4 regions of the Rhodoferax sp. SPJ21 genome follow, and region 2 is predicted to be linked to each of the others. Evidence: predicted binding sites of a transcription regulator. Region 2 holds the regulator's gene; each other region holds the start of a gene.

Region 1 (5,112 bases), on a different contig from region 2:
GCATTGAAGCCATGAGCGAGGGCACGGCCGACCAGCTGTACCTGGCGTTGCGACTGGCCGCGCTGGAGCTGCAGCGCGAGGCTGGCAAAACCATGCCTCTGGTGCTGGACGATGTGCTGATGACATCGGACGACGCCCGCGCCGCCCTGGTGTTCCAGGCCCTGGCCCGCTTCGCCCAAGGAGGCCAGGTGCTGCTGTTTACCCACCACCAGCATTTGGTGCAGGTGGCACAAGCGGCCTTGCCCGCCGCTGCCGTGGCAGTCCACCATTTATAGAAAAAATGGCTGTAGCGCAGGTAGAACCTGCGCGAGCAGCTACTAAAAAAATAGCGGACCGGTTTGCACCGGTCCGCTATTGGCTTGGGAGTGGCGGGGTTTAGCCCAGCTCGCCCATCTGGCTTTGCAGGTAATTTTGGATGCCGACCTTGCCGACCAGATCGATCTGGGTTTCCAGGAAGTCGATGTGCTCTTCGGTGTCGTCCAGAATGCCTTGCAGCAGGTCACGGGACACGTAGTCGCGCACGCTTTCGCAGTGGGCGATACCGTCCTTGATGGTGGCTTGCGCGCCTTGCTCGGCCTTCAGGTCGCAGGCCAGGCATTCAGGCACGTCTTCACCCACCAGTATCTTGGCCAGGTCTTGCAGATTGGGCAGGCCGTCCAGCATGAAGATGCGGTCCATCAACTGGTCCGCGTGCTTCATCTCGCCGATGGATTCTTCGTATTCCTTCTTTGCCAGCTTGTCCAAGCCCCAGTGCTTGTACATGCGGTAGTGCAGGAAGTACTGGTTGATGGCGGTGAGCTCGTTCTTGAGTTGCGCTTGCAGGTGCGCGATGACTTGTGGGTCGCCCTTCATGGTGTTCTTCCTCTAGCTTCAGGGGGTGAAAAGATGGGGCCATTGTCGCTGCAGTCTGCGCGACTATCAAAACAAATATGCCTGCTTTGCCTCCCTGCTACACCGGGCGCCACGGTTCAGTGGGCTATGTTTTGCGTGGGTATTTGGTAGGCCTGCTCGTCAAACAGGTCGATGCCGCACGCGAGCGACTCGGCCCAGTCGAAGAACGCCGCGATCGCGGGGGCTCCGACAATCGGCGCGCCATGCTGCGGCACCAGCATGGAAATGTCGAGCTGGCGTGCCATGCGCACCCACAGGCGCAGCACTTTGTTGGCCACCATGTAGCGGCGATGAAAGCCCTCCATGCGCGGGATGTGCTTGTGTACATCGGTAATGGCCTGCTTGGACTCTTCGCCTGTGAGCACAGAGGCCCCGAGGTCCCCCGTGAACAAGATGCGGCTGATCGGGTCGTAAAAATGGAAGTTGCCCTCAGAGTGCAGAAAGTGCGCGGGCAGTAACCAGAGCTCGCTTTTGCCCAGCGGCAGGCGGCCGCCTGCATCCGCGACGCCAATGATGCGGTCTTCGGTTTTGCCGACCTTGGTGAAATGCGGAACGAAGCGTTCCCATACTTTGGAGATGACCAGATCCGCTTTGGTGGAGGTCAACCAGCGGTCCAGGGACGCAATGATGTCTGGGTCGGCATGCGAGGCCATCACGTAGGACAGCCGCTGCGGGCTGAAGTAGCGTGACATGCCCAGAAACAGCTCATTGAAGGCCAGGTTCCCGCCCGGGTCGATGATGGCGCCCGTACCGTTGTCTACGATAAGGAACTGGTTGGCCTGCACAGCATGGCCGCCTTCTTCAATCAGGTCGGCGAACATCAGGCAGGCATGTTGAGGGTCGCGGTAGAGCTCGATGGGCATGTGGGGTCCGGGTTGAACCGACCACTCTATACCCGCAGTGGTTGCGGATATTTGATGCATATCAGGTATGAATCAATTGACGCTATGGGTTCCCTCGGCACAATTGCGCCCATGCCTTTACATTCTGCCCCCGCCGTCCTGGATATCGAAGCTTCGGGTTTCGGGCGTCGCAGCTACCCTATCGAGGTAGGCTGCGTGTTGCCTGATGGCAAGAGCTTTTGCTCATTGATTCGCCCCGAACCTGAATGGACCCACTGGGACCCGCAGGCGGAAGAGCTGCACCATATTTCTCGCGAATTGGTATGCGACAAGGGGCGCTCGGCGTTAGAGGTGGCGCAGATGCTGAATGCCCAACTGCGCGGGCAAACCGTGTATTCGGACGGCTGGGCGAATGATTTCACCTGGATCAGTGCGTTGTTCGATGTGGCCGATCTCAGCCCTTACTTCAAGCTGGAGAACATGCGCTCGCTGTTGACGGAGGAGGAGGCCGAACAGTGGCATACCGTCAAACAAAAGATGTCGCAAGAGCTGGGAGAGCAGCGCCACCGCGCTAGCAACGATGCCCGGTTGTTGCAGCGTACCTTGCAGTGGTTCATCGCGCAGCGCAGTCTCGTGTGAAGCACGGGCTGCGCTGCTGCGCACGCTCAATCAGGCAGCGGGAGCCGAGCTGCGCATCAGGTGGTCAAACGCACCCAGCGCAGCCTTTGCACCATCGCCTGCGGCAATGATGATCTGCTTGAAGGGAACGGTGGTCGCGTCACCGGCGGCGAACACTCCTGGCACCGAGGTCTGGCCGCGGCTGTCCACAATGATCTCGCCATGCTTGCTAAGCTCCAGCGTGCCTTTGAGCCATTCGGTGTTCGGCACCAGTCCGATCTGCACAAAGCAGCCTTCCAGCGCAATGTGGTGGCTTTCGCCACTGGTGCGGTCGGTGTAGCTTAGGCCGTTCAGCTTGTTGCCGTCGCCGGTCAATTCGGTGGTTTGCGCCGACACATGCACTGTCACGTTGGCCAGGCTGTGCAGCTTTTTGACCAGCACGGCATCGGCACGCAGTGCTTCGCCGAATTCGATCAAAGTCACGTGCTCCACCAGGCCCGCCAAGTCGATGGCCGCCTCAACCCCCGAGTTGCCACCACCAATGACAGCCACGCGCTTGCCCTTGAATAGCGGACCGTCGCAGTGCGGGCAGTAGGCTACGCCCTTGTTTTTGTATTCCTGTTCGCCGGGCACATTGACGTTTCTCCAGCGTGCGCCGGTCGTCACGATCACGGTCTTGGATTTCAGCGAGCCGCCATTGGCCAGTTGCACTTCGACCAAGCCGCCGGGCGTGGCTGCGGGGATCAGCTTGTCGCCGCGTTGCAGGTTCATCACGTCCACGCCGTAGGCCTTCACGTGCGCGTCCAGGCCCATGGCGAACTTCGGGCCGTCGGTCTCCAGCACGGAGATGAAGTTCTCGATCGCCAGCGTGTCATTCACTTGTCCGCCAAAGCGCTCGGCGGCAATGCCGGTGCGTATGCCTTTGCGGGCCGCGTACACGGCCGCTGCTGCGCCTGCGGGGCCACCGCCGACTACCAGCACGTCGAAGGCTTCTTTGGCGGAAAGTCGGGCGGCGTCTTTGTCGGCCGCGCCGGTGTCGAGTTTGGTGACGATTTCTTCTACTGTCATGCGGCCCGAGCCGAAGTGGCTGCCGTTCAGGTAAATGCTGGGTACGGCCATCACTTCGCGTGCGTTGACTTCGTCCTGGTACAACGCGCCATCGATGATGACTGTTTTGATTTTGGGGTTGTATACCGACATCAGCGTCAGCGCTTGCACCACGTCCGGGCAGTTGTGGCAACTGAGGGACATGTAGACCTCGAAATTAAAGTCGCCATCCAATGCCTGGATGCTCTCGATCACGCCGGGTTCGACCTTCGGTGGGTGGCCACCGGTCCACAGCAGCGCCAGCACGAGAGATGTAAATTCATGGCCCATGGGGATGGCGGCAAAGCGCAGGCTCATTTCGCTGCCGATGCGGTTCAGGCTGAAGGACGGCTTGCGTGCATCCGTACCATCGGTCTTCAAGGTGATTTTGTCGGACAGACCAATGATGTCCTCCAGCAGGCCGCGCATTTCAACAGCACCTTTGCTGTCGTCCAGCGACGCTGTGATCTCGAACGGCTTGGTAACCCGCTCCAGGTAGCTCTTCAGTTGTGCTTTGAGGCTGTCGTCCAACATGGTGTTCTTCCTATCTCGACTTTGCTGCCCATTTTTCAGGCGTAGTTATCCATTCCCGCCACCCACTTTGTGGGCAGATAGCGGGTTTAACGGCCTTTGCGGGCCGTCGACTTCATGCAGATTTAGATCTTGCCAACCAGGTCCAGCGATGGGGTCAGCGTAGCAGCGCCTTCGTTCCACTTGGCGGGGCACACCTGGCCTGGGTGGGCGGCGGTGTACTGGGCTGCTTTCAGCTTACGCACGGTTTCCTTGACGTCGCGGGCGATCTCGTTGGAGTGGATTTCGGCGGTCTTGATCACCAACTCGGGGTTGATGATGAAGGTGCCGCGCAGCGCCAGGCCTTCTTCAGGAATGTGCACGCCGAATGCGTTGGTCAGGGTGTGCGTAGGGTCGCCCACCAGAGGGAACTTGGCCTTGCCAACTGCGGGCGAGGTTTCGTGCCACACCTTGTGCGAGAAATGCGTGTCGGTGGTGACGATGTAAACCTCAGCACCCGCCTTTTGGAACTCGGCATAGTTTTCAGCCGCGTCTTCGATTTCGGTTGGGCAGTTGAAGGTGAAGGCGGCCGGCATGAAGATCAGAACAGACCATTTGCCCTTCAGCGTCTCATCGCTCACGGTAACGAACTTGCCGTTATGGAAGGCTTCGGTCTTGAAAGGCTGGACTTGGGTATTGATCAGAGACATGTGGTATTCCTGTTAAACATTGGTAGCCGGGTGCGGGATGCATTTACTACCGGATGTTATCATAGGCTATTAACAATCTTTATTTGATAGATATTTTATATTGCAGTGATAGTAGGTTTTGTGTGTCGCAAGCGGTGGTGGTCCTTGTTTAGAGGGCGCAATTGACACATTCCGCATCCGACTCATGTTGCTTCTTCTGGTCATTCAGGTCTGTTTGGTGGGGTTTGTCTGCACCCGTTACGTTTGCCGGCAGTCGGTCGTTGAATGTTCTAAATTTTTATCTGACGTCGCATCTTCTTTAAGCGCTAAAGAATTGGGGCATCACCAAATTGTCGAATCTGTCTTTAAGAGCTAAGTAGCTAAAATTTCAGGAGGAACTATGCACGAATGGTGTTCACGCGCGAGATTAATTGTTCGGATCAAGCTGAGCGGTGTCACATAGCCGTTAAGTTGGT
Region 2 (5,112 bases):
AGCTGGCCCGCAGGCGCGCCCACAGCTTGCGGCCCATGCCGTCCACCCACACCGGCTGGCGCGCCAACACCAGCAAGGTCCCGCCCCAGACCAACACCGCCACATGGAACAGGGTCCACACCGGCTGCAACGCAGCCGATTGGCGCGTCAACCAGGCCAGGTTGTCCACCGCCCAGGCGGCCAACGCACCCGCCAGGCTGTACCCCCCCAGACGCCCGGCCTGCAGCTGCAGCATGCCCAGCCAGGGTCTGCGCGCGCTCGCCAATCGACCTAGCCCCCCGCACGCCGCGCCGCACATGGCGGCACAGTGCGGGCCACCGGCCAGGCCCATGAGCAGCGCGGTCCAGGCCAGGCCGGTTTGCATGGTCAAATAATTCTGGAGAAGCGGGCGCGGTTGCGGTCGGCTTGCAGGTAGCGGTCAAACACCATGGCCACCGCGCGCACCAGGAACCAACCGGTGGCGGTGACGCGGATGCCACTGGCATCCAGCTGCACCAGGCCGGCCTCGACCAAGGGCTGCAGAGCCTCCAGCTCGGCGGCGAAAGTCTGCTTGAAGTCCACCAGGAAAGCCAACTCTATGGATTCGAACTGCACTTCGCCCTGGCACATCAGGCCCATGATGATGGCGCGGCGCACCAGGTCGTCGCGGTTCAACGCCAGGCCACGCACCACCGGCAGCTGGCCCTGGTCGATACGGTCACAGTATTCCTCCAGGGTCTTGGCGTTCTGGCTGTAGGTGGCGCCTATGCGGCCTATGGCGGACACGCCCAGGCCCACTAGATCGCAATCAGGCTGGGTGCTGTAGCCCTGGAAGTTACGGTGCAGCCGGCCCTGCCGCTGGGCAATGGCCAGCGCGTCGTTGGGCAGGGCGAAGTGGTCCATGCCGATGTAGACATAGCCGGCCTCCAGAAAGGCGTCAAAAGCCTGTGACAGCATGGACAGCTTGTCCGCCGCGGCCGGCAGCTCCGCGCCCAGGATGCGGCGCTGGGGCTTGAAGCGCTCGGGCAGGTGGGCATAGGCGTACAGGGCAATGCGGTCAGGCCGCAGCTCTACCACCTGCTCCAGCGTGCGCGCAAACGAGGCAGGCGTCTGCCGGGGCAGACCGTAAATCAGGTCCACATTGATGGACTCAAAGCCCAGCGTGCGGGCCACCTCCACCAACTCGAACACCTGCTGCGCGGGCTGGACGCGGTGCACCGCTTTTTGCACATCGGCATCGAAGTCCTGCACTCCGAAACTGAGCCGGTTGAAGCCCAGGGTGGCCAAAGCTTGCAGGCGTTTGGCATCCACCGTGCGGGGGTCTACCTCGATGGAGTATTCACCGCCAGGTGTCAGCACAAAGTGGCGGCGCAACATGGCCATCAGCTGGGCCAGCTCGTCGTCACTCAAAAATGTGGGGCTGCCGCCGCCCAGGTGCAGCTGGCTGACGTTGCGCCGCTCGCCCAGCTGGGCAGTGTGCAGGGCGGTTTCGCGCTCCAGGTAGCGCAGATAGGAGGCGCCGCGCTCATGGCGCTTGGTGATGATCTTGTTGCAGGCGCAGTAGTAGCACAGCGACTCGCAAAACGGGATGTGCACGTACAGCGACAAGGGCAGGCTCAGCGCGGCTGCCCCCTGGTTGCGCTGCTGCAGGGCGCGGCCATAGTCCTCGCAGGTGAAGGCCTCGACGAACCGGTCAGCGGTGGGATAGGATGTGTAGCGCGGCCCAGGCACGTCAAAACGGCGTAACAATTCGGGCAAAACTCGGGTCATGGCAGGCAGTCAGGTTGCATGACTGGAATGTGCCGCGAAGCCTTGCCCGCTTCTTTGACCTACATCAATCTGGTTTCAGATACTTCTGCACACAATATAAGTTCTTAAAAGCCCCTTCCTTTTTGAATCAGCCCATACTCTGCGCATGAACCCTGTCGCCATCAAAGTTGCCTGCTCGAACTGCAATCTGCGTGAGCTGTGCATGCCCTTAGGCTTAAACAAAGAAGAGCTAGAGCGCATTGACGATCTGGTCGCGGTGCGCCGAAAGGTGCTGCGCGGCACGGCGCTGTTCCACAACGGCGAAACTTTCAAGGCGCTGTACGCCATCCGCACGGGCTTCTTCAAGACCACCGTCACCACCGAAGATGGCCGCGACCAGGTCACCGGCTTTCAAATGGCCGGCGAAATCATCGGCCTGGACGGCATCGTCAACGACCACCACACCTGCGACGCCGTGGCCCTGGAAGATGCCGAAGTGTGCGAGATGCCATTCCACCGCATTGAAGAGCTTTCGCGCGAGGTCAACTCGCTGCAGCGCCATGTGCACAAGATCATGAGCCGCGAGATCGTGCGCGAGCACGGTGTGATGCTGCTGCTGGGCAGCATGCGTGCCGAAGAGCGCCTGGCGGCCTTTTTGCTGAACCTGGTGCAGCGCCTGCATGCACGCGGGTTTTCGCAGTCCGAGCTCATCCTGCGCATGACCCGCGAAGAGATTGGCAGCTACCTGGGCCTGAAGCTGGAAACCGTGAGCCGCACTTTCTCCAAGTTTGTGGACGACCAGATCGTGGAAGTCAAGCAGCGCCACATCCGCATCCTGGACACCGAAGCGCTCAAGCGCATCGTCAATCTTCAGCCCTGTCTGTAGGCACCGTCACCGGCTGGCCCACCAGCAGCGTCAGACACCCCACCAGCACCGCCACCGCCCAAAACGCAAAGAACGCCAGGCTGTACACGCCTTGGCGTGACAAAGGCAGCGGCTGCCCCAGCCACTGCAGGCTGTAGGGATCGACCACCGCAAACACCAGCATCTCCAGCATGCACGCGCCCAAAAAAGCGGGCCACACAACGCTTACTACCCTAAAGATTTGCATGGTGCCCTCCGGCTACTTGGTACGCACCGAGCCGGGTGGCGACGCAGCATGGTTGCGCCCCTGCTCGGCCGGCGCCAGCGGGCCCTGGGCGGCCAGGGTTTTGTTGATCTCCAGCCCCTGACGGTAGTAGTCCTGGGCCAGCACCGGGTCCTGCTGGCGGACGGCGATCCAGCCCGAGACCAGCGCCGCCACCACCACGGCCAGCGGGCCGGAAATCACCAACCAGACATAGCCGTAGCGCCACCATGGCAGCGGCACCGGCGTGGTAGATGTGTGAGAGGGCATGGCAGTCTCCTGGAGTTATTTTCAGCGGGGAACAAAGAACGTGGACTTTTCCGACACCTTGGTGCTTCCATCCGCCGTCTGGATGTCGAAGAACACCGGGTAGGAGCCCGGTTCAACCGAACCGTAGGGGATGTGCAGGCGCACCGCCACCCAGCGCGAAGCCACCGGCTCCACGTCCACCCATTCGTCCGAGGCCAGCACCAGCCCATCCAGCCCATGGGCCGTGAGGCGGTAGCGCTGCGGCACTTCACTGGCGTTCATGACCTGCAGGCGGTACACGTTTTCCAGCTGGCCACCGGACACGATGCGCGACAGCGCCGCGCGGTCACGCACCACATCCACCTTCAGCGGGGTACGCGTCAACAGGCTGCCCAGCAGCGCCAGCGTCAATACCAGCAGCACCGTGCCGTAAACCAGCACCCGGGGCCGCAGCACGCGCCGCAGTATCTGCCGGCCCGACCAGCCCTGGGCCATGCCGTTCTGGGTGGCAAAGCGGATCAGGCCAGGGGCATAGCCCATCTTGTCCATCACGCCGTCGCACACATCCACGCAGGCGGCGCAGCCTATGCATTCGTACTGCAAGCCCTCGCGGATATCGATACCGGTGGGGCAGACCTGCACGCACAGCGTGCAGTCCACGCAAGAACCCAGGCCCAGGGCCGCGGGGTCGGCCTTGCGCGAACGGGAGCCGCGGGGCTCGCCACGGGTGGTGTCGTAGCTGACGATCAGCGTGTCCTTGTCGAACATGGCGCTCTGGAAGCGCGCATAGGGGCACATGTATTTGCAGACCTGCTCGCGCATGAAGCCGGCGTTGCCATACGTAGCAAAGCTGTAAAACAGGCCCCAGAACACCTCCCACGAACCGAAGCTACCGCTCATAGATTCCTGCAGCAGCGCATAAGTGGGTGTGAAATACGAGACAAAGGTAAAACCGGTCCACAGGGACAGCACCAACCAGGCGGCGTGCTTAGCCGATTTGCGGGCCAGCTTGTGGGCCGACATGGGTGCACCGTCCAGCCGCATGCGGGCGGCGCGGTCGCCTTCGATATGGCGCTCTATCCACATGAAGATTTCGCTGTACACCGTCTGCGGGCAGGCAAAGCCGCACCACAGGCGCCCTGCCACGGCGGTGAACAGAAACAGGGACAAGGCTGACACCACCAGCAGGCCGGTCAGGTAGATGAAATCCTGCGGGTACAGCACCAGCGAGAAGATGTAGAAGCGGCGCGCCTCCAGATCAAACAACACCGCCTGGCGCTGGCCCCATTGCAGCCAGGGCAGGCCGTAGAACACCAGCTGCGTCAGCAACACCATGGCCCAGCGCCAGCGCGCAAACAGGCCCTGCACCGAACGTGGGTAGATCTTCTTGCTGGCCGCGTACAGCGACACCATCACCTCATCGGCATCTGGTCCAGGCACAGGCACGATGGGGATGGTCTTGCGGGGCGCGACGGTGTTCACACCATGCTCCTATTTGGTGGCCACGGGCTTGTTCGACAGGCCCCAGATGTAAGCCGTCAACACATGGATCTGGGCTTCGGTCAGCTTGCCTTGCTGGGCCGGCATCTGGTTGATTTTGCCCTTGTTGACCATCTCCATGATGGCGGCCTCGCCCCAGCCGTGCAGCCAGATGTCGTCCGACAGATTCGGTGCACCCAGCGCCTGGTTGCCCTTGCCGCCCACCCCGTGGCAGGCTGCGCAGACACCAAACTTGGCCTTGCCTAGACCGGCGCGCACCGAGTCATGCGGGCTGCCCGACAGGCTCAGCACATAGTTGGCCACGTTCTTCACGTCGTCCGGCGTGCCCACGGCGGGGGCCATCACAGGCATCTGGCCGATACGGCCGTGGGTGATGGTTTCCTTGATCTTGTCCGGCGAGCCGCCGTGCAGCCAGTCGCCATCGGTCAGGTTGGGGAAGCCCTTGCTACCGCGTGCGTCGGAGCCGTGGCACTGGGCGCAGTTGTTCATGAACAAGCGCTCACCAATC
Region 3 (5,112 bases), on a different contig from region 2:
TATGCGCGAAATGGGCACGGTTGAGCTGCTGACCCGTGAAGGCGAAATTGAAATCGCCAAGCGTATCGAAGGCGGCCTGATGCGCATGATGGAAGCCATCAGCGCCAGCCCTGCCACCCTGGCCGAAGTGTTTGCCCTGGGCGAACAGATCCGCGAAGGCAAAGTTGTCATCTCCACCATCGTGGACGGCTTCTCCAACCCCAATGAAGCTGACGATTACGTGGCCGAAGAAGACTTCGACGAATTCGACGCGGCCGATGATGACGACGGCAAGGGCGGCTCCAAGGCGCTGACCAAGAAGCTTGAGGAGCTCAAGAACGAAGCCTTGACCCGCTTCGATCGCCTGCGCGAGTTGTTCGAGAAAGTCCACAAGATCTACGACAAGGAAGGCTACGGCACACCGCACTACGTCAAGGCCCAGGCGGCTTTGAGCGAAGAGCTGATGACCATCCGTTTTACCGCCAAGACCATTGAAAAACTGTGCGACTTGCTGCGCAGCCAGGTGGATGACGTGCGCAAGAAAGAACGCGAGCTGCGCCGCATCCTGGTCGACAAATGCGGCTACCCGCAAGAAAACTTCATCGCCGACTTCAGCGGGCGCGACAAGATGGGCAACAAAGTGCCATCCCACCTGCTTGACCTGAAGTGGATTGAAAAGCAAACCGCTGCAGGCAAGCCCTGGAGCGCGATCATGGGCCGCAACATTCCGCCGGTTCAGGACATCCAGCAAAAGCTGACCGACCTGCAAGCCCGCGTCGTGGTACCACTGGACGAGCTGAAAGGCATCAACAAGCGCATGAACGAAGGCGAAGCCGCCTCGCGCGATGCCAAGAAGGAAATGATCGAGGCCAATTTGCGCCTGGTGATCTCGATCGCCAAGAAGTACACCAACCGTGGCCTGCAATTCCTGGATTTGATCCAGGAAGGCAATATCGGCTTGATGAAGGCGGTGGACAAGTTCGAATACCGCCGCGGCTACAAGTTTTCGACCTACGCCACCTGGTGGATTCGCCAAGCCATTACGCGCTCGATCGCGGACCAAGCACGCACGATCCGCATTCCGGTGCACATGATCGAAACCATCAACAAGATGAACCGCATCAGCCGCCAGCACTTGCAAGAGTTTGGCTTTGAGCCCGATGCGTCCATCTTGGCTGAGAAGATGGAGATCCCGGAAGACAAGATCCGCAAGATCATGAAGATCGCCAAAGAGCCCATCTCCATGGAAACGCCGATCGGTGACGACGATGACAGCCACTTGGGCGATTTCATCGAAGACGGCGCCAACACAGCACCTATCGAAGCCGCCATGCAGGCCGGCCTGCGCGACGTGGTCAAGGACATCCTTGACAGCCTGACGCCACGCGAAGCCAAGGTGCTGCGCATGCGCTTCGGTATCGAGATGAGCACCGACCACACGCTGGAAGAAGTCGGTAAGCAGTTCGACGTGACCCGAGAGCGCATCCGCCAAATAGAAGCCAAGGCGCTGCGCAAGCTCAAGCACCCCAGTCGCTCGGACAAGCTACGTAGCTTCATCGACACGCTGTAAAAGCGCTGCATAAAAAGGCCCCTGCCGGTTCACGCCGACAGGGGCTTTTTTTATGTGTGCCCAGCCTAGGTCGCGGGCTCCATCAACATCAACCCAGCGGCAGTGTTGGAGATGGGGATGTGGTAGTTCGAATGCAGCAGCCGAGCCTGTCCGGGCAAAGCTGCCCGCGTGGCCAGCCACATCAACAGCTCAATCCCCTGGGTACCCACTTTCTCCACCAACTCATGGATAGTGAAGCGGGTTGCCCTGGCCGGATCACTGATAAGGCTCTCCATGAACTGCAGGTCAAACTCCTTATTGATGAAACCGGCGCGCTGACCGTCAAGCTGGTGGCTTAGGCCGCCGGTGCCGATGATGACTACCCGGGCGTCGCTGTCCCAGGACGCCACGGCTCGGCCAATGGCCTCACCCAACTTGTAACAACGGGCGGCCGTCGGCAACGGGAACTGCACCGTGTTCAGGCACACCGGCACGGTGGTGACGGGCCAACGGCCCTGTGCATCCGCATCCGGCCATAACAGTGCCATGGGCAGGCAAAACGCATGGTCCACCAGCATTTCCTGGCAGCTGGTGATATCAAACTCGTCGCCCACTAAGCTATTGATCAAATGCCAGGATAGATCCTGGTTGCCCTGGAATGGCGTCATATCGGCCAGACCCCAGCCCTCATCCGCATTGCGGTATGTGGGTGCCGCACCCACTGCGAAGGTTGGCATTTTGTCGAGAAAGAAGTTCAGACCATGGTCGTTGTAGATGACCACGGCCACATCGGGTTTGACTTCATTGAGCCACCGGCGCACGGGTGGAAAACCGTCAAAGAACGGCTTCCAGTATGGATCGCTTTGCAAATCCCTCGCGATTGCACGGCCGATGGCCGGTACGTGGGAGGTGGTAATGGCGCCTACGATATGTGCCATGGTTAAGCTCCCGCCGCCAGCAAACGGGCTTTGAAGACCTCTTTGCTCAAGCCGGTTTGCTGTGCGCCTATGTCCTGCATATCCAAGCCAAAGATGCCCGCAAATTTGGCTAGGTAGTAAGCATTGCCCCCAGCCGCGATTAGTGCCAGTACATTGCGTTGGCGAATCGCCTCTGCCTGCTCGGCATTCAAGCCAAAGGCACGCATATAGGCCTCTTCGTCCCGCTGAAAGTCTGCCCGGCCTTCGGCGGTGTTGAACGAAAAGCACATCTTGTTGAGCGCGTAGCCCTTGCGGGCCTGGACGCCATCAAACAAGGTAGTGCCGGGGATATCGACTTGGACCATGGTTGTCTCCTGTGAAGTAGGTGATGGGAAGTATTCCTGCCGCCACTCATTCAATAAAGCTGATAATTCAGATCAAACCCATGAGCAAATTCGATTACTTACACTTGGATGGCCAATTGCTGCAGCTGCTCCTGGCAGTGCTGGAAGAGGGCTCGGTCACCCGCGCCGCCCAGCGCCTGGGTGTGACGCAATCGGCCGTCAGCCACTTGCTGGACAAGTTACGCACCATTACAGGCGACCCTCTGTTCGTGAAGTCGGGGCGCGGCATCATCCCCACAGCCCGGGCCGAAGCCCTGGCCCAGCCTGCGCGTCTATTGCTGGAAGACATGCATCGGCTCGCTACCGCCGAGCAATTTGACCCCGGTACCCTGCAAGTCCGCTTCACCATCGCCGCCAACGATATGCAGCGCGATTTACTGCTCCCCGCGCTGCTGCGTAGACTGCGGCAGCAAGCACCCATGGTGAGTTTGCACACTATTCCCTCTGGCGTTCCAAGCCCAGAGATGTTGCGGGATGGTAGCTGCCACCTTGTGCTGTCGCCACGCCCGCCCGATGCCACGGACATCATGCAAAAGCGTTTGTTTAAAACGCCCTACAGGGTGTTTTATGACGCGACCGCGCGAACCGCCCCAAGCACACTAGCCGATTACTTGGCCAGCGAGCATGTAAGCGTGCTGTACCAGCCGCGCCGCACGCTGGATATAGACCAATGGCTGCAAACACAGGGTATCCAACGCCGCATGGCTGTCACTGTGCCTGGCTTTGCTGGAATTGCCGCCTTCCTGCAGGACAGCCCTTGGCTAGCTACCGTGCCTGGGCTCCTGGGCCGGGCCATGCTGCGCAACTTCAGCAGTTGTGCGCTGCCACTACCCTGCCCCAGTCTCCCCATGTATATGCTGTGGCATTTACGGCACCAACACGACCCAGTACAACGCTGGCTGCGCCAGTCTCTGGAAACCATTGCCGCAGAGGTATTGCAGCCACAAACTTCGACCTAAAATAGCCCGCTAGCGCAATCAGAACCTATGTCACAAGCTATTAAATCTATAGTAAGCAACCCTTCGTTATGGGTGGCTTGCCTATGTGCCGACTGGTGCGGCAGCTGCCGTGAATACCAAGCCCGGTTTGAACAGGTGGGAGCGAGCTTTCCCGGCGCAGAATTTGTGTGGATTGATATAGAAGACCAGGCCGATCTGGTAGACCCGATCGAGGTAGACAACTTCCCCACACTACTGGTGCTGGCAAATCAGCAGGTGCGCTTCTTTGGCAGCATCACACCGCAAACCGAGACGCTACAGCGTCTCGTACAGGCACAAATGGACTCTTCGACCACAAAAGTCGAGGCAAACGTCGAAATTGCCGCAATGGCACTGCGCATACAGGCCCGGAGTCGCGCTAAGGCTTGACAGGCTTCACTGCGCCAGGCACATCACTATCCGGCTCGTCCAAATCCTGGACGAGGTAGTGTTGCACCAGGGTGAAAAATCGATCATAGAACTTGTCAGATGCAACCGTTTCGCTGCCCACTTTCACCATCGCATCATTGCTGGAGCTCACTGGTACCGACAGTGAGCCCAATACGCCGACCCCCAAGCTAGCGGACGAATTGCTTTTTTTCAGCGCATAACGGTCCTGCAGAGCGGTGACGAAACCCAGGCTCAGCTTGCCGTCACGGCTATCAGACACGCAGACCACTCGAATGTCCACCTGCACATGGGTTTCATTTTCGGGCTGAAAACTTTTTTGCCCCTGCACCAGATCCTTACCCGCCGAGGAAATGACATAGCCCTGGCTCAATAAGGCACGGCGCGCTGCCTCACAGGTTTGCGCGGGCGACGCATCGAACATGCGCGAGAACTTCTCTGTCGAATTGAAATCCTCTTGCTGGGCAATCGGCTTCATGGGTGCAGAGCAGCCAGACAAACCCCACAGCACACACAACGCCCCGAACAGCTGGCGAGACCTTACAAATCGCATAGTCAATTTTCAGGAATATCGTAAGCGATGTCCGAGCCCGAAAGTACCGACAAGTTCAGCGGTCTGACGGCTCCCATCCACATCGATCTGTCCCGGTGATCCACCAGGTCGTTGCCGGTGATGGGGTGGAGAAAGATGACCAAGCCCTGGCGCCTCAATGCCAGCCAGGGCACAAACTCACCAAACGTAGCCGGAGCAAAGGCCAACTGGCAGCTCCAATCCGGGTGTGGCCCTACAGGCTGTTCATGTACCCGCCCCATTGCTACCTTGAACTTGCTGGCTGCCTCAATGCACAGGGCGCGTGCCTGCTCCAGCGTGCTGGCGT
Region 4 (5,112 bases), on a different contig from region 2:
ATTCACCGCGATCTGCGGGTACACCGAAAGCGAGGTTCTCGGCCGTAACCCGCGCATGCTGAAGTCCGGGCGCCATGAGCCCGTCTTTTTTGAAATCATGTGGGAGCGCATTACCCGTCTGGGCTCGTGGACGGGCGAGATTTGGAACCGGCGTAAGAGCAACGAAGTATTTGCGGAGCTGTTAAGTATCAGCACGGTGTACGACGATGAGGGGGAGGTGGCGTGCTACGTGGGCGTATTCAGTGATGTGTCTCGCTTCAAGGAAGTGCAAGACCGCATGGAGTTCCTTACTTGGCACGACGCCGTGACAGGTCTGCCCAATCGTTCTCTGTTTTCAGACCGTCTTGTGCAGACTTTGGGGTCAACCGCTTCGCCCACGCTGAAAGGCGCGGTCATGGTGTTTGATATTGAAAATTTCAGCGACTTGAATGCTTCACGCGGCATGCAAATGGGTGACGATGCGCTTGCCCGCATAGCCCAGCGATTGACAGAGGGTTTGGAGCATGGGCTATCTCTGTCCCGCTTGGGCGGGGCCCATTTTGCAGTTCTTATTCCCCCCGTTTACCCGGATAGCGCCACTGCTGCGCAGCACGCCGGTGAGGCTGCGTTGCGCATACGGCGGGTTTTGCATCGGTTTTCGGAGGAAATGGAATCGGATCTGTTCCACTTGCGGGGAACTGTAGGTGTGGCAATTTATCCAGAGTGTTCGAACGAGGTAGCCGGTGAAATCGTTCGGCGGGCCGAGAGCGCCAGACGTGAGGCCAAAGCAGCCGGCGGAAATACCGTTACTTTTTATGAGCGCGGAATGGGCGAGGCAATCGAGGGCAGGCTAAAGGATGAACATTCTTTGCGGGTCGCCATTGCGAAAAGTGAGCTGCGCGTCTTTTTGCAATCGCAAGTGGATGGAAATGGTGCCATTCAGGGCGCCGAGGCATTGGTGCGATGGCAGCATCCGGTGCGTGGACTTCTTGCGCCCGGGCTCTTTATTCCGCAAGTGGAGTTTTCGTACCTGATCGTCGAGTTGGACCGCTGGATGCTGACAGCGGTGTGCCGGCTGCTCGCTTACTTGGATACGCATGGCTGCAAGCTGCCCATCTCGGTCAATATCAGCCCGCGCCATTTCAGAGAGGCCGACTTCGTAGAGTTTGTCAGCGGCTTGCTGCGCCAATACCAGATACGCCCAGGAAGATTGGTACTGGAAGTCACCGAGGGCATGATGCTCAACGATGTGCCGCAGGTCATAGAGCGTATGAATGCCTTGACGGAGCTGGGCTTGCAGTTCTCCATCGACGACTTTGGAACGGGCTATTCCAGTCTGGCGTATCTCAAGCAACTGCCCGTACGGGAGTTGAAGATTGACCAGAGTTTTGTGCAAGGCCTAGGCGTCCAGGCAAGCGATGCAGCCTTGATTGAGGTCATTTTGGACATCGCTTTGCGTTTCCATCTGCATGTGGTTGCCGAAGGTGTGGAAACCGAGTCGCAGGCGGATTTCTTGCGCCAACGCGGTGTGCCTTCCATGCAGGGCTACCTTTTCTCGCGGCCCAAGGGCGTACGCGAATGGCTGCAGCGCATTGGCTTGACCAGCAGCGAATGGGATTGACGCGCGTGCTGCGGCTGTAGGTGTATTTGCTATTGAAAGTGTAGCTTCCAGCGTAGGTAATACCTGCGCTGGAGGCTACTTTTGCGTGATTAGATACATGCCTCAGATTGCAACCATGTGCATGAACGGTTGTGGTGGTGTGTCTGAAGCAAGTAGCTGATCCGGCACTTTTGTGTTGAATTCTGCAGCCGAGGCATCAGGCAGGTCGGCCGGCAGTCGGAATGCCATCCATCAGATTGTGTTTATCAAACGCTACGCGGGCCATCGCCACCAGCTGGTTCTCGGTAGGGTGGTCTACCACTTCGTAGCCGACGATCTGCGGGGCGATAAGGGGCCGGTGCTTTTCGGCGTAGTGCTTGAAGTCGGCGGTGGCGGTGTGTGAGCCGGTGATGAGCGCCTGCTGGATGCCCTGCAGCGCGTCGCAGACTTCGCCGAAGAACTCGTGCTCGGTGCGTACCGCGCTGTTGTGCTGGGCGGTGGGGTGTTTGTGGGCCTGGATGCGCTGTGACAGCACCTGCTCGGCATCAAATTGCACTACCAGGGCGGATTGGTGGTCGGTTAGAACGACAGCGTGGAAGAGTGGCATATCAAAGTTTCCTTTCAAAAATGGAGGCACAGGCCACGCAGCGCAGGGCTTCGGGCTCGATCAGCAAACGTGCAAACGGGATGGGTTTGGCGCAATCCACGCACATGCCGAAGTTGTCGTCGTGCAGATGCTGTTGGGCGCGGCGCACTGCAGCCAGTTCTGCCGAGTCCATATCGGACAGTGCGGCTTCTACTTCGCGCTCATTTGCGTTGGCCGGGTAGGCGCTGCTGTTTTGCGGGCGTTCTGCCAGTTGCGGGGCCAGCTCGGCGAGGTCTTGCCGGTGCTCTGCCAGTTCTACTTCCAGCGCCCGCCGCCGCGCTTGCAAGGCGTGGTCTAGCATGGCGCGTTGTTCAGGTGTGAGGTGTTGCATGGTGTGGCTCCTTGGTCCTGATGTTCCTCGCATGCCCAGGTGGGCACACTGATGTAGATCAAGGTAGGGCAAAAGCGCCGCCATGTCTGTTCGTTAGACCCCATAGCGGGCGATGGGCATATCTGCTCCTTGCCGGAAGTGCTATTTAAAACGTAGCTACTTGCGCAGTAGCTGCCTACGCAAAATGGGTTTTAGGGCGTATTGTTATAGCGTCGCACTAAAGTGCCCCGGGTGCGATACTTACCGCCCTGAACAACAAGGAGACCCATCTTGCAATACCGTCCTCTCGGCCGCACCGGCTGGAATATTTCGACCGTCAGCTTCGGCGCCTGGGCCATTGGCGGCACCTGGGGCGATGTGGATGACGCAGAGTCCATGGGTGCGCTGCACAAAGCGCTGGACATGGGCGTGAACTTCTTCGACAGCGCCGACGTGTATGGCGATGGCCGCAGTGAGCGGCTGCTGGCCCAGCTCAAGCGTGAGCGCAGCGAACCCTTTTACATCGCCACCAAGGCCGGGCGCCGCCTGAGCCCGCATGTGGCGGCTGGCTACAACCGCGAAAACCTGACCGCCTTTGTCGAGCGCAGTCTGGTGAACCTGAACACCGAAGCGCTGGACCTGCTGCAGCTGCACTGCCCGCCAACCGAGGTGTTCTACATGCCCGAAGTGTTTGGCGTGCTGGACGACCTGGTGAAGGCCGGCAAGCTGCGCCACTACGGCGTGAGCGTGGAGAAGGTGGAAGAGGCGCTGAAGGCGATCGAATTCCCCGGCGTGCAGTCTGTGCAGATCATCTACAACATCTTCCGCCAGCGCCCGGCCGAGCTGCTGTTCGAGCAAACGCAAAAACGCGGCGTGGGCATTCTGGCGCGGCTGCCGCTGTCCAGCGGTCTGCTGAGTGGCAAGCTGAGCAAGGACAGCACGTTTGCGGCCGACGACCACCGCCAGTTCAACCGCGAGGGTGCAGCCTTCGACAAGGGCGAAACCTTCTCTGGCCTGGACTACAACGTGGGCCTGCAAGCCGTGGACGCCCTGCGCCCGCTGGTGCCCCAGGGCCAAAGCATGCCGCAGATGGCGCTGCGCTGGATCCAGATGCACCCGGCGGTGACTTGCTCCATCCCCGGTGGCAAGCGCGCCACCCAGGTGGCCGACAACGTGGCCGCAGCCGACCTGCCGCCGCTGACCGACAGCACCATGCAGGCCATCGCGGGCGTATACGAGCGCTTTGCCAAGCCGCTGGTGCACCAGCGCTGGTAAGGCTTGGCGTCTTCTGCACTTGCTATTAAAAAAATAGCTGCTGGCGCAGGTGCTATCTGCGCGAGAGCCCAATTTTCTTTGATTTCCTAAGGCACAGCACCGCTGGCCGCTGGGCGCGGGGCCAAGGCGTCCGGCCGGCCCGGCGCAAACGTGGTCACGGTCGCTGCTTGCACGGGCGGCGACGTCTTGCGCAGGGCCGCCACTTGGCCCGCTGTGGCCACGCCACCCTGGTTGCCCCAGCTGGTCTGGATGAAGCTGACGACTTCGGCAATGTCGGCATCGCTGAGCAGCCCGGCGTACGGCGCCATGGTGAGGGCCGAGGGCGCTGTCTGCGTGGCGGGCATGGCGCTGCCGGACAGCACGATCTTGATGCTGCTTGAGGCGTCCGCAGTCTGCAGCAGCGCATTGCCGGCCAGCGCCGGGAATGTTTTGGCAGCGCCCTCGCCGTTGGAGCGGTGGCAGCCGGCGCAGCGGTCCAGGTAGATTTGTGCGCCACGGCTGTTCACCACGCCGCTATGCAGCTCCTGCGCCACGCGCGGGTCGGCCACATACGGTGCTGGCTCGGGCGTGCCGGTGGGCAGGGACTTGAGATACAGCGCGATGCTGGTCAGGTCGGCGTCGGTCAGGTGCTGGGTGGAGTGCGCCACCACGTCGTTCATGCCGCCAAACGAGGCACTGCGCTGGCTGCGCCCGGTTTTCAGAAAGTCCACGATGTCGCGTTCGCTCCACCGCGCCAGGCCGCCGCCGTGGCTGTTGCGTAGCGATGGTGGAACCCAGCCGTCAACCGCGCCGCCGCCGGCTAGGTAGATGCTGTTGCCGGTATCGTTCAGCGCCTTTTCCTGAAAGGCCACGCCGCGCGCCGTGTGGCAGGCGCCGCAATGGCCCAGGCCCTGCACCAGGTAGGCGCCGCGCAGCAGACTCGACTGCGGGCTCTGCGGCACGCTCATGGGGGCAGGCGCGGGCGCAAACACCATGCGCCACAGTGCCAGCTGGAAGCGCATCGACAGCGGCCAGGGGATGTCGGCCTTTTTGTTCGGCGTGGGGTCGGGCTGCACGCCGTGCATAAAGTAGGCGTACATCGCCTGCATATCGTCTTCGCCTAGCCGCGAAAACGAGGGGTATGGCATGGCCGGGTAGACGGTGTAGCCGGCCTTGGTGACGCCGGTGCGCATCAGCTTGGCGAAGTCTTCATAGCTCCAGCTGCCGATGCCTGCAGTCTTGTCGGGTGTGATGTTGGTGGAGTAGATCGTACCTATGGGCGTGACCATCGGCAAGCCACCGGCAAACGGCTTGTCCGGCGTG

The links. Region 2 encodes FNR, which switches genes on or off when oxygen is low (the NO sensors DNR and NnrR bind a similar motif). Its sites were predicted from a motif close to TTGATNNNNATCAA; they were not measured.
Region 1: AC4BBN_RS15195 (oxygen-binding di-iron domain-containing protein) is a predicted target of FNR. The motif match lies at 1,806-1,819, and genes of this name have one in related genera.
Region 3: AC4BBN_RS21635 (protocatechuate 4,5-dioxygenase subunit alpha) is a predicted target of FNR. The motif match lies at 2,873-2,886, and genes of this name have one in related genera.
Region 4: AC4BBN_RS15920 (TraR/DksA family transcriptional regulator) is a predicted target of FNR. The motif match lies at 2,605-2,618, and genes of this name have one in related genera.

The regions. Positions count from the first base shown of each region.
Region 1 is NZ_JBYZMO010000002.1:1,565,064-1,570,175, forward strand. It holds gene AC4BBN_RS15185 (ATP-binding protein) at 1-275, shown strand, start outside; gene bfr (bacterioferritin) at 376-852, opposite strand; gene AC4BBN_RS15195 (oxygen-binding di-iron domain-containing protein) at 969-1,754, opposite strand; gene AC4BBN_RS15200 (3'-5' exonuclease) at 1,866-2,372, shown strand; gene ahpF (alkyl hydroperoxide reductase subunit F) at 2,403-3,971, opposite strand; gene ahpC (alkyl hydroperoxide reductase subunit C) at 4,094-4,657, opposite strand.
Region 2 is NZ_JBYZMO010000001.1:1,594,012-1,599,123, forward strand. It holds gene AC4BBN_RS07300 (sulfite exporter TauE/SafE family protein) at 1-364, opposite strand, end outside; gene hemN (oxygen-independent coproporphyrinogen III oxidase) at 367-1,749, opposite strand; gene fnr (fumarate/nitrate reduction transcriptional regulator Fnr) at 1,895-2,614, shown strand; gene AC4BBN_RS07315 (hypothetical protein) at 2,592-2,840, opposite strand; gene AC4BBN_RS07320 (FixH family protein) at 2,853-3,125, opposite strand; gene ccoG (cytochrome c oxidase accessory protein CcoG) at 3,147-4,517, opposite strand; gene ccoP (cytochrome-c oxidase, cbb3-type subunit III) at 4,596-5,112, opposite strand, start outside.
Region 3 is NZ_JBYZMO010000005.1:127,803-132,914, reverse strand. It holds gene rpoD (RNA polymerase sigma factor RpoD) at 1-1,549, shown strand, start outside; gene AC4BBN_RS21640 (class III extradiol dioxygenase family protein) at 1,615-2,466, opposite strand; gene AC4BBN_RS21635 (protocatechuate 4,5-dioxygenase subunit alpha) at 2,469-2,810, opposite strand; gene AC4BBN_RS21630 (LysR family transcriptional regulator) at 2,927-3,808, shown strand; gene AC4BBN_RS21625 (thioredoxin family protein) at 3,836-4,216, shown strand; gene AC4BBN_RS21620 (DUF2242 domain-containing protein) at 4,206-4,712, opposite strand; gene AC4BBN_RS21615 (DOPA 4,5-dioxygenase family protein) at 4,790-5,112, opposite strand, start outside.
Region 4 is NZ_JBYZMO010000003.1:109,860-114,971, reverse strand. It holds gene AC4BBN_RS15930 (GGDEF/EAL domain-containing response regulator) at 1-1,600, shown strand, start outside; gene AC4BBN_RS15925 (hypothetical protein) at 1,797-2,186, opposite strand; gene AC4BBN_RS15920 (TraR/DksA family transcriptional regulator) at 2,188-2,556, opposite strand; gene AC4BBN_RS15915 (aldo/keto reductase) at 2,827-3,810, shown strand; gene AC4BBN_RS15910 (c-type cytochrome) at 3,897-5,112, opposite strand, start outside.